One region of the Micromonospora sp. NPDC005237 genome, then DNA from elsewhere that is predicted to be linked to it. Evidence: riboswitches for the same ligand, from Rfam matches in the RefSeq annotation. Region 1 holds a riboswitch; each other region holds the start of a gene.
What was found. A riboswitch is a leader RNA that binds a small molecule or an ion and turns the genes downstream of it on or off. The one in region 1 is predicted to bind cyclic di-AMP.

Region 1 (3,261 bases):
GCCGCTACGTCCTTGTGGCGGCGCGCTCGCGCGGCACGCTCCGCGCGCCGGTCGGCCGGGTGGCTCGGCGGCCCCAGGGCTTGTACGTGGAGAGCACGGTCGCGATGATCATGAGGCTGGTCGACACCGCGGGCGCGATCACCAGGTCGGCGCGATCCCGGGCGGGGAGGGCGGCGCCCAGCGCGCTCGCGTGCCGCAGGTTCGGGGTGAGCAGGAACAGCACCAGCCCGACCATCGCCGTGGTGATCACGAGCTTGACCAGCACCCACCGGTAGCGCACCAGGCCCCAGGGGGTGAGCAGCGCGCTGGCGACGCCGACGAGCCAGACGAGCACGCTCAGCGGCGCGAACAGCACCGTGCCGACGAGCCCGGCGACCGGATAGACCACGGCCGGGTCGGCGCCGCGCTGTGCCGCGATGCCGAGGGTGAGCAGCACCAGGTCGGCCCCGAGCCAGCCGAGCGAGGTGATGAGGTGCAGGGTGAGCAGCGCCTTGCGGGTGGCGGGTGGGATTCGCGGCATACCCGACATGCTGCCGGCCCGGCCCGGCCGGGTCGTCCGATCACCGGCGGCGTCCGGGGTACGTCCGCTGACGTACCCGGGGCCGGCGCACCCGCTCGACGGTGCGCCGGCCACCGGTGGGGTCAGTACACCGACAGGTGTACGTGGTTGGTGTGTTCGCTGGAGGGGTCGCCGTTCCCCCCGCTGTACGACTTCCACCCGCTGCTGGGCAGCCAGATCTGCCTGTACCAGATCACGTAGAGCACGGCGAGCCGGTCGGAGTTGCGGATGAAGTACGCGGCCAGGTTGTTGCCGTACGTCTTGTCGCCGCCGGTGGCGTCCCCGCCGAAGCCGCCCTTCTGGGCGGCGAAGTCGCAGGCCCGGCCCTTCGGGTGTTCGCCGGAGCCGCCCGAGCGGTGACAGGAGACGTACCGGGTGAAGCCGGCGGCCTTCGCCTGGTTGAGGGCGTGCAGGGTGCGGGGGGTGATGCAGCCGCTGGCCGGGGTGGGGTCGTTGACGCTGCACGACTCGGACGGCCAGGAGCCGTCGGAGTTGCGCGGCGCGGGCTGGGCGTTGGCGGTGGAGGTGCCCCGGTTGGAACTGGTGTCGGCAGCGGTGGTGCGCGGCTTGCTGGTGGCGACCGCCAGGGCCCGTTCGGCCTGTTCCTTGCGCTTGGCCATCACCTCGACCTGCTTGCGCTGCTCGCGGATCTCGCCGTCCAGGGCGGTGCGGGTGCGGTTGGCCTCGTCCCGGGTGGCGTGCAGGTCGCGCAGCACCCGGTCCTCGTTGGCGGCCACCACGTCCAGCGCGGCCGCCCGGTCCATGAAGCCCTCGGGGGTGTTGGTGTTGAGCAACGCCGAGACGGTGCTGAGCCGGCCGGTGCGGTACGCCACGCCGGCGATCTCGCCGACCTTGCCGTTGCGCACGGTCATCTCGGCCTCGGTGGTCTTCAGCTTGGCCGCGAGTTGCTGCTGGCGCTGGACGGAGGTGTCCAGGGCGCGCTTCGCGTCCAGGTAGCCCTTGCTGGCGGCCTCCAGTTGGGCCCGCAGCGCGGGGGTGCCGCCCTCCTCGTCGCCGTCGGGCGCCGCGGCGGCCCGCAGGCCGCCGGGGGGAGCGGCGGTGGCGGCGCCCACCGGTAGGGCGACGCCGAGGGTGACCATCATGACGATCAGTGCCGCGAGTCGGGCGGCGGGTGGTCGTGCTGGTGCCACTACGCATGTCCTTCCGTCAGCCGCCGACCGGGTTAGCTGACGGGTTCGGGACGGAAGATCCCTACCGCTGACGCGGATGCACCCCAGGAACGTGGTTCCCCGGTTCGCCCTCTCGGGTGATTAGGCGGCGGCCGCCACCGGCGCCGGGAGGGCGCCGCCGGGTGGTGGCCGGGGACGAGCCTACCGGGGCAGGTGGGACGTGTGCAGTCGATGTGACGGAAGGTGTCTGCGCCGCCACCAAAGATGACGGCAAAACGGTCTTTTCGTCAGATAGGTGCTCACCACTCGATCGAACCGCAGGCGCCCGTGGCGGACCCGGGCTCGATCTGCAGCGTGGCGTGCTCGATGCGGAAGTCCTCCCGCAGGGCGGTACGCGCCGCGGTGAGCACCGTGCCGACCTCCCCGCCGGGTGCCATGATCAGGTGTGCGGAGGCCACCTCCATGCCCGAGGTGAGCGTCCAGACGTGCAGGTCGTGCACCTCCACCACGCCGGGCACCGCGGCCAGTCGGTCGTGCACGGCGGTGACCTGGAGGTGTTCCGGGGCGGCCTGCACCAGGATGCGGACGGCCGCGCGCCCCAGCCGCCAGGTGCGCGGCAGGATGAACACGCCGATGGCGACCGCGACCAACGGGTCGGCCCACCACCACTCGGTGACCGCGATGAGCAGCGCCGCGCCGATCACGCCGAGCGAGCCGAGCAGGTCGCCGAGCACCTCCAGGTAGGCGCCCTGGAGGTTGATGCTCTCCCGGGCGCCGGCGCGCAGCAGCGCGAACGCGATCACGTTCGCGAGCAGGCCGAGGACGGCCACCGCGAGCATCGGGCCGGTCAGCACCTCGTGCGGGTCGCCGAACCGGCCGATCGCCTCGATCACCACGTAGACCGCCACGCCGGAGAGCAGGACGGCGTTGGCCAGGGCGGCGAGCACCTCGAGGCGGTAGAGCCCGAAGGTGCGCTGCGGGTCGCCGGTGGCCCGCCGGGTGGCGGTGATCGCGGCGAGCGCCATCCCGATGCCCAGCACGTCGGTGAACATGTGCCCGGCGTCGGAGAGCAGGGCGAGCGAGCCGGTGTGGAAGGCGGCCACACCCTCGACCACCATCAGGGTCGCGAGCAGCCCGAACGCGGCCCAGAGTCGGCCCCGGTGCTGGTGGGCGGCGTTGGTGACCGACCCGTGGTGGTGGTCATGACCTGCTCCCACGAAATCCACCCTCCGTCGCCACCCGGGACCCGGTCAAATGTATGCTCACATCGCTATGTATGCAAGTGTACGGACCGGCCCACCCTTCGACACGGCAACCCGCAGGTCAGCCGGTCGGGTCGATGGTGGTGAGCCGCTGGGTGGCCCGGGAGAGCGCCACGTAGAGCGTTCGTACGCCGGAGCCCGGATCGGCCCGGATCTCGCTCGGGGCGACCAGCACCACCCCGTCGTACTCCATGCCCTTCGCCTCCAGGCTGGTCACCACCTGCAGCCGCGCCGCGCCGAGTGAGCCGAGCCAACCGGCGACCTCGTCGCGGCGGGTGACCGGCGTGATCACCCCGACCGTGCCGTCCAC
Region 2 (3,261 bases), on a different contig from region 1:
CAACCGTGCGAGCCGGCGTGCCGAGCGTCCGCGCGACGTGACCGATCCGCTGCTCTGGCAGCTCGCGCTCGACGTGCTGGCCGCACACGAGTCGGACGAGGAGGGCGCGTGCCGCAACCTGCTCTGCGCCGGCCAACCCTGGCCGTGTGCGGCGCGCAGCACCGCTGAACAGTCGCTCCGGCTGGCCCGTCGGGCGGACGACACACCGCCCACAGCCGCCCCGCAGCGACCCGACGCCGCCACGTCGACCGGCCGGTCCCCGGAGCGGGCTTCGGCTCCGCGGCAGACCCGTACCACCGGGTCGCTGTCGACGGCGACCGCCTCGGCCGCCTGACGCCCACCCGCCTGCACGACATGCCAGCGGGCGCTCGACCGGAATCCGGTCGAGCGCCCGCTGCTGGTGCTCTTACAGGCTGAGCCGCTGGCCCGGGAGAATCAGACCCGGGTCGGCGCCGATCAGCTGCCGGTTGCGCTCGTACAGGGCCTGCCAGCCGCCGGCCTGGCGGTGGCTGTCGGCGATCTCCGACAGGGTGTCCCCCGGCTTGACCACATACGTGTCGCCGCTGGCCGCCGGGGCGGTGCGCTCGTGGTTGCGGGTCGCCGGCTGGTCGCCGCGCGACGACCGCTCCTTCGGGGCGGTGGACCGGTCCTTCCCGGCGGTGGACTTCGACGACTTCGCGGTCGACTTCGTCGAGGACTTCGTGGCGGAGCCGCCCGACGAGCCGCCCTTGCGGCCGCAGGTCGGCCACGCGCCGATGCCCTGCCCGTCGAGCACCTTCTCGGCGATGGCGATCTGCTCGCCGCGGCTCGCCAGGTCGGCACGGGCGGCGTACTTCTTGCCGCCGTAGCCGGCCCAGGTGCCCTGGGAGAACTGCAACCCGCCGTAGTAGCCGTTACCGGTGTTGATCTTCCAGTTGCCGCCGGACTCGCACTTGGCGATCGCGTCCCAGTTGACACCGGCCTGGGCCGGGGCCGCGGGGCCGAAGAGGGCGACGGCGCCGGTGATCGCGCCGACGGCCAGGGTGCCGACGGCGACGCGGCGGGTGGTGACCCGTCGATGACGGGGCGTGTGGACAGACGTCATGTGTGGTTCCTCCACGCCGGCGAGGTGAGCTGTCGGGTTCGGGCCGAGGAGCCCGGCCGCGCGGTGGCGGCTTCACCCCGAGGTGACATGCACCGAGGAACGTGGGTCCCCCGCTCCTGCCCGGGGTTCTGGTATCCGACGACCGGGGGCAGGATTTGGCGTTGCCGGTCGTGGCGTCCACGGTGGTGGACTCGATCGACGGTAGGCACGGTCGGTGACCCTCGCCCAACGCTTGTGAACTTGTTCACCGGCGCACGCGCGGCGCCTCTGCCAGCGGTTGCGGACCACGCGCGGCTGTGCACCGACCATCATGGACCGATTCCGATCAGGCCCGGATGTCACCGCCCGTACGCAGCCAGGCGATGGTGCGACGGAGCAGTTCGAGGTGAGGAACGGGCCGATCGGCGGGTGGTGGGAGCGGCCGTGCTCCCAGGAGGCGCCGATCGTGGCACGCCAGCTCGGCGTGCGGTCCCTGCCCGCTGAAGATCACGGCGTCGACGGGCATCGGCGCTCCTGGGAATTGACGTTCGGGCAGGAAACCATAGATCGACGGCCGCGATGCTCGGAAGCACACCGGGTCGACCCCGGCAACCTTCCCAGGAGGAGAGCATGCCGATCCACCGGAGCCGCATCGGCCGCCGCAGCGCCGCCGCCACCCTCGTGACCGTCCTGGCCAGCGCCGGCCTGACCCTGCTCGCACCGACCGCCGCGCACGCGTCCAGCCCCTGCACCAGCCTGACCTTCTACCGGGTCGGCGGCTATCCGGGCGGCGCGGACATGCACGTGCCGACCGTTGGTTGGCAGACCGGGAACAAACAGTGCTATCTCACCTACGGCCACTCGGGCTCGGCGGTGCTGGTGCTTCAGGAGGCGCTGAACAACTGCTACTCGCGCTCACTGAGCCTCGACGGCAACTACGGCCCGAAGACCCGCGACGCCGTCCGGTACGCCCAACACAAGATCAACGAAGACATCGTGTACGCGAACATCGCCGAGGACGGCGAGTACGGCCCGCAGACCCGGGCGTACATGGGCTTCGCGATCTTCGGGGTCAACGGCGGCCCGGTCATCCCGAACGTCTGCTACTACCCGGGCTGAGCCGCGTGACGGCGCCGGTCGGAGTCCCCCGTGGAATTCCGACCGGCGCCGTCGTGCACCCCCCTGCCCGCTTCGGTCCGCGGATCAGCAGACCCGGACCGCCTCGATCCGCTGGTTCCAGTTCCCCCCGATCGCGGCCGAGTCGTACGCCAGGTTCGCCCGGTAGCCGTAGGCGTGCTGGTAGCCGAGCAGGCCGGTGGCGTTGGCGTTGTCCCAGAAGGTGGAGACGGTGCCGGACGGTCGGTTGTTGATGATCGACTGGGTCCTGTTGCGGAAGTACGAGGGCAGCCCGACGTCGTTGCAGCCGTTGTACGGCCCGTCGAGCAGGAAGATGTCCCCGCTGAAGTTGGTCCCGGCGTACAGGCAGAGCAGACCCGAGGGGCAGGCGTAGTTGGCCTGGGCCGGGCTCGGGGCGACGCCGAGCGCGGCGCCCACGGCAACCACGCCGAGCAGGGCGGACGTGAACCTTCGCAGAGCACTTCGCACGATGGTGACCTCCGGTGTCGTCACGACCGGAACAGGCCGTGAGTCGAATTGCCGACATCGCATTGATTGATGCCGCTGTGCCAACGATGATCTGCGCGGCAGGTCGACGAATTCCTGCCGGAACCTCAATCCGGCCGTCCGTCGGCGGATTGTCCGACTGGCGATGCGGCGAGCGGCGGTTCATGGAGATTCGGGTCCTCGGGCCGGTCGAGGTCTGGGCGGACGGCCGCCTGGTCGACGCCGGAGCAGCCCGCCAGCGCGCCGTCCTGGCCGCGCTGGCGGTCGACGTCGGCCGACCGGTCCATGTGGAGTCGCTGGTGGACCGGGTCTGGGGCGACACGCCACCGCCCAGGGTTCGCCACAACCTGCACGTCTACCTCGCCCGGCTCCGCCGCGTGCTGGCCGACGCGGGCGCACCGGACGCGCTGGTACGACGCTCCGGCGGGTACCTGCTGGACCAGCCACCGGAGACAGTGGACGGCCCGCACTTCGACGTGCTGCGACACCGGGCCGATGGACTGGTTGACGACGACCCCGAGCGGGTGGAGCTGTTGCGCCGGGCGCTGGAGCTGTGGCGCGGCGAGCCGCTGGCC
Region 3 (3,261 bases), on a different contig from region 1:
GGTGCCGGAATCCACTCACAGGAGACCGTACGCGGGCACTCCAGCCCGTCCGGGCGGGCGAGTCGTCGTAGGCCCAGCCGGTCCAGCCAGGAACGCTGGGGTTGGACCGCGCGGGCCGGCAACGTGACCCACTGGCCGTCGTCGGTCACGCGGGTCTCGCCGTCGCCGATGGTGGTGTAGACCTCGTCGGCGAAGGCCGCCGCGGCGTCGGCGCTGTCCGCGCCGGCGTAGCGGGCCACCGCGCCGTACCAGGTGGCGGGGTCGGTGCCGGCGCCGACCGGAGCGCCCACCTCCCGTTGGTACGCGGCCAGCAGCGCCGCCCCGCCCCGGATGTTGGTCGTCGCGTCGCTGCGCAGCGCCTCGGGGGCGGCGCCGGTCAGCGCGGCGGCGGCGTCGACGGTCTGCATCGCGGCGGTGGGCGGCGCGGGATCCGTGGCCGGCGCGGGTGCCAGGACGGCACGGGAGTCGTCGCCGCGCGGATCCTCGGTGCCGGCGTCGTGGTGGCCGCGCGCGGGTAGGGCGGCCACGTGGCGGGCATCGGTCAGGTGCATCGGTCCGTAGCCGCCGCTGGTGCTCGGGGTGCCGGCGTTGCTGTCCCAGCGGGACTCCAGGTAGGAGACGCCGAGCAGCACGGCGGTCGGCACGCCGTACTCGGTCGACGCGGCGGCGTACTGCTGCTGACGGTCGGCGGCCGGTGCGGCGGAGGCGGGGCCGGCGCTCAGCGGTACGGCGGCCGTGGCGATGACCACGGCGACCGCGAGCGATGCGCGCCGGCCGGCGGACAGGGTTGGACGTTCCATCGAACCCCCTAGATTTGACTGGTAACGGTGTGGTCACCTTCGCGCCGGTCGGGAGTCCGCGTCAATACCTTTCCATATATCAAACTGCATCGAAAGAAAGCTTCACGCACGCTCGGTGACCTCCTCCAATCGGTACGGAGTGTCACGGCCGCACGGGTTGCGGATCGGTAACGGCCGTCTCTACTCTGGTCATTTGTCGGCCCGGTAGCAGGTCTGCCCATCCCGGGCGGTAACGGACCGACACCGCCGAGTCGCTTGCGAGCGAGCCGGGGACCCAGGTTCCCCCGGGGTGAATCCGCAGCCAATGCGGTAGGGCGCCAACTTCCCGCCCGAACCCGTCAGCTAACCCGGTAGGCGGTCAGGAAGAAGGAGTACGGAACCCCGGTGGCCCTCCATGCCCCGCGGCCGTCGTCCGAACGGTCGGCCTCGGCCGACCCGACGTCGACAGTGCCGCGTCCACGCTGGTCCCGCTTCACCACCGCCCTCGCCGCAGTGGTCGGCGTAGCCGTCGTCCTGACGGGCAGCGCCACGGCGGCGCACGCGGATCCGTCCGTCGCCGAGATCGAGCGCCAGATCGACGCCGACTGGAACAAGCTCGAACCGGTCATCGAACGGCACAACGCCACCCGCGCGGACCTGGCCGTGAAGCGCAGGCAGGCCGACGCGCTCGCCGCCCGCATCGCGCCCCTGGAGCGCCAGGTCGACGCCGCGATGAACAAGGTCAGCGCGCTGGCCGTGCGCGCGTACATGGGCGAGAACCTGTCGACAGTGAACACGATGCTCGGCAGCCGGTCGCCCGGCGAGGTGGTCGGGCAACTCGAGATGCTCGACCGGTTCGCCCACAACCAGCAGGAGGACGTCCGTCAGGTCGCCGATCTCCGCGACGAGCTGGCCCGGCAGAAGGCGCCGCTCGACGAGATGGTGGCCCAGCTGACCCGTACCGAAGCGCAGCTGGCGGCGAAGAAGAAGCAGATCAACGACGAGATCGACCGGCTGCAGAAGCTGCGCCTCAAGGTGTACGGCAGCGGTGGCGGCGGTCCGCTGCGTCCGGCGCCCTGCCCGGCCAGCTACCCCGGCGGCGGCGCGGGCACGGCGGTCAAGTTCGCCTGTGCCCAGATCGGCAAGCCGTACGTGTGGGGTGCCGAGGGTCCGAACTCGTACGACTGTTCCGGGTTGATGCTCGCCGCGTGGGCGAAGGCCGGTGTGTCGCTGCCGCACAACGCCGCCGCGCAGAGCCGGGTGACCAAGAATGTCAGCAGGGGCGATCTGCGCCCCGGCGACCTGGTCTTCTACTACAGCGACATCCACCACGTCGGCATGTACGTCGGCAACGGCTGGGTGGTGCACGCCTCCCAGGCCGGTCAGCCGATCAAGATGAAGAAGGTCGACGACGGGCCGATCCACAGCTACGGCCGTCCCGGCTGACCAACGCGGGACGCAGCAGGGCCCGTCGCGATCTCGTCGCGGCGGGCCCTCGTCGTCCGCTATCTATCGCGTCGGCCAGGCACGCCAGTTCTGCCAGGAGCGGCTCGGCGTCGGCCCCCGCTGACCCTGGTAGCGCGAGCCGTAGACCACCGAGCCGTACGGGTGCTCGGCCGGCGAGGAGAGCCGGAAGATGCAGAGCTGGCCGATCTTCATGCCCGGCCAGAGGGTGATCGGGAGGTTCGCCACGTTGGACAGCTCCAGCGTCACGTGACCGGAGAAGCCCGGGTCGATGAACCCGGCGGTGGAGTGGGTGAGCAGGCCGAGGCGGCCCAGTGAGCTCTTTCCCTCCAGCCGGCCGGCGAGCTGGTCGCCGAGCGAGATCACCTCCAGCGTCGAGGCGAGCACGAACTCCCCCGGGTGCAGCACGAACGGCTCGCCGTCGGGCACCTCGACCACCGATGTCAGGTCGTCCTGCTGCATGGCCGGGTCGATGTGGGTGTAGAGATGGTTGTTGAACACCCGGAACAGCCGGTCGAGTCGTACGTCGATGCTGGACGGTTGGACCAGGGTGGGCTCGAACGGTTCCAGGCCCAGCGTGCCGGCCTTGATCTCGGAGACCAGGTCACGGTCGGAGAGCAGCATCGGACCACCATAGCCGCGTTGGCCGGACCGGCCGGATTCGGTGCCGGTGACCAGCGCGTCGAGGTCGCTGCTCGTACATTTGTTCGATAGAATGTCGGCATGGCTTCCTGGTCCGAATTCGCCGCCGACGAGCCCCGCCTCGCCGACGGGATCCGCGTTCTCCTGCAGCAGTACGGGCCGGGCTTCGGCTACCTGGCCACGGTCCGCGCCGACGGCGGGCCCCGGGTCCATCCGGTCTCCCCGGTCATCACCGACGAGGGTCTCTTCTGCTTCATCATCGACTCGCCGAAGCGCCGCGACCTCGAACGGGACGGCCGCTACGCGCTGCACTCGTTCCCTCCGGAGGAGAGCGACGACGAGGCGTACGTGGCGGGCCACGCCTGGCCGGTCACCG

Region 2: it holds a riboswitch for cyclic di-AMP, as region 1 does, so the genes downstream of both, ABZT87_RS18465 (transglycosylase family protein) here and ABZT87_RS11250 (hypothetical protein) in region 1, are expected to answer to the same signal.
Region 3: it holds a riboswitch for cyclic di-AMP, as region 1 does, so the genes downstream of both, ABZT87_RS06180 (NlpC/P60 family protein) here and ABZT87_RS11250 (hypothetical protein) in region 1, are expected to answer to the same signal.

What each region holds. Positions count from the first base shown of each region.
Region 1 is NZ_JBEXHJ010000003.1:520,085-523,345, reverse strand. It holds gene ABZT87_RS11255 (hypothetical protein) at 5-520, opposite strand; gene ABZT87_RS11250 (hypothetical protein) at 643-1,662, opposite strand; cyclic di-AMP (ydaO/yuaA leader) riboswitch at 1,716-1,847, opposite strand; gene ABZT87_RS11245 (cation diffusion facilitator family transporter) at 1,989-2,906, opposite strand; gene ABZT87_RS11240 (AAA family ATPase) at 3,013-3,261, opposite strand, start outside.
Region 2 is NZ_JBEXHJ010000006.1:262,659-265,919, reverse strand. It holds gene ABZT87_RS18470 (hypothetical protein) at 1-334, shown strand, start outside; gene ABZT87_RS18465 (transglycosylase family protein) at 407-1,084, opposite strand; cyclic di-AMP (ydaO/yuaA leader) riboswitch at 1,084-1,228, opposite strand; gene ABZT87_RS18460 (hypothetical protein) at 1,410-1,589, opposite strand; gene ABZT87_RS18455 (peptidoglycan-binding domain-containing protein) at 1,694-2,182, shown strand; gene ABZT87_RS18450 (peptidase inhibitor family I36 protein) at 2,267-2,668, opposite strand; gene ABZT87_RS18445 (BTAD domain-containing putative transcriptional regulator) at 2,851-3,261, shown strand, end outside.
Region 3 is NZ_JBEXHJ010000002.1:279,972-283,232, forward strand. It holds gene ABZT87_RS06175 (N-acetylmuramoyl-L-alanine amidase) at 1-800, opposite strand, end outside; cyclic di-AMP (ydaO/yuaA leader) riboswitch at 1,035-1,171, shown strand; gene ABZT87_RS06180 (NlpC/P60 family protein) at 1,185-2,225, shown strand; gene dcd (dCTP deaminase) at 2,289-2,867, opposite strand; gene ABZT87_RS06190 (pyridoxamine 5'-phosphate oxidase family protein) at 2,967-3,261, shown strand, end outside.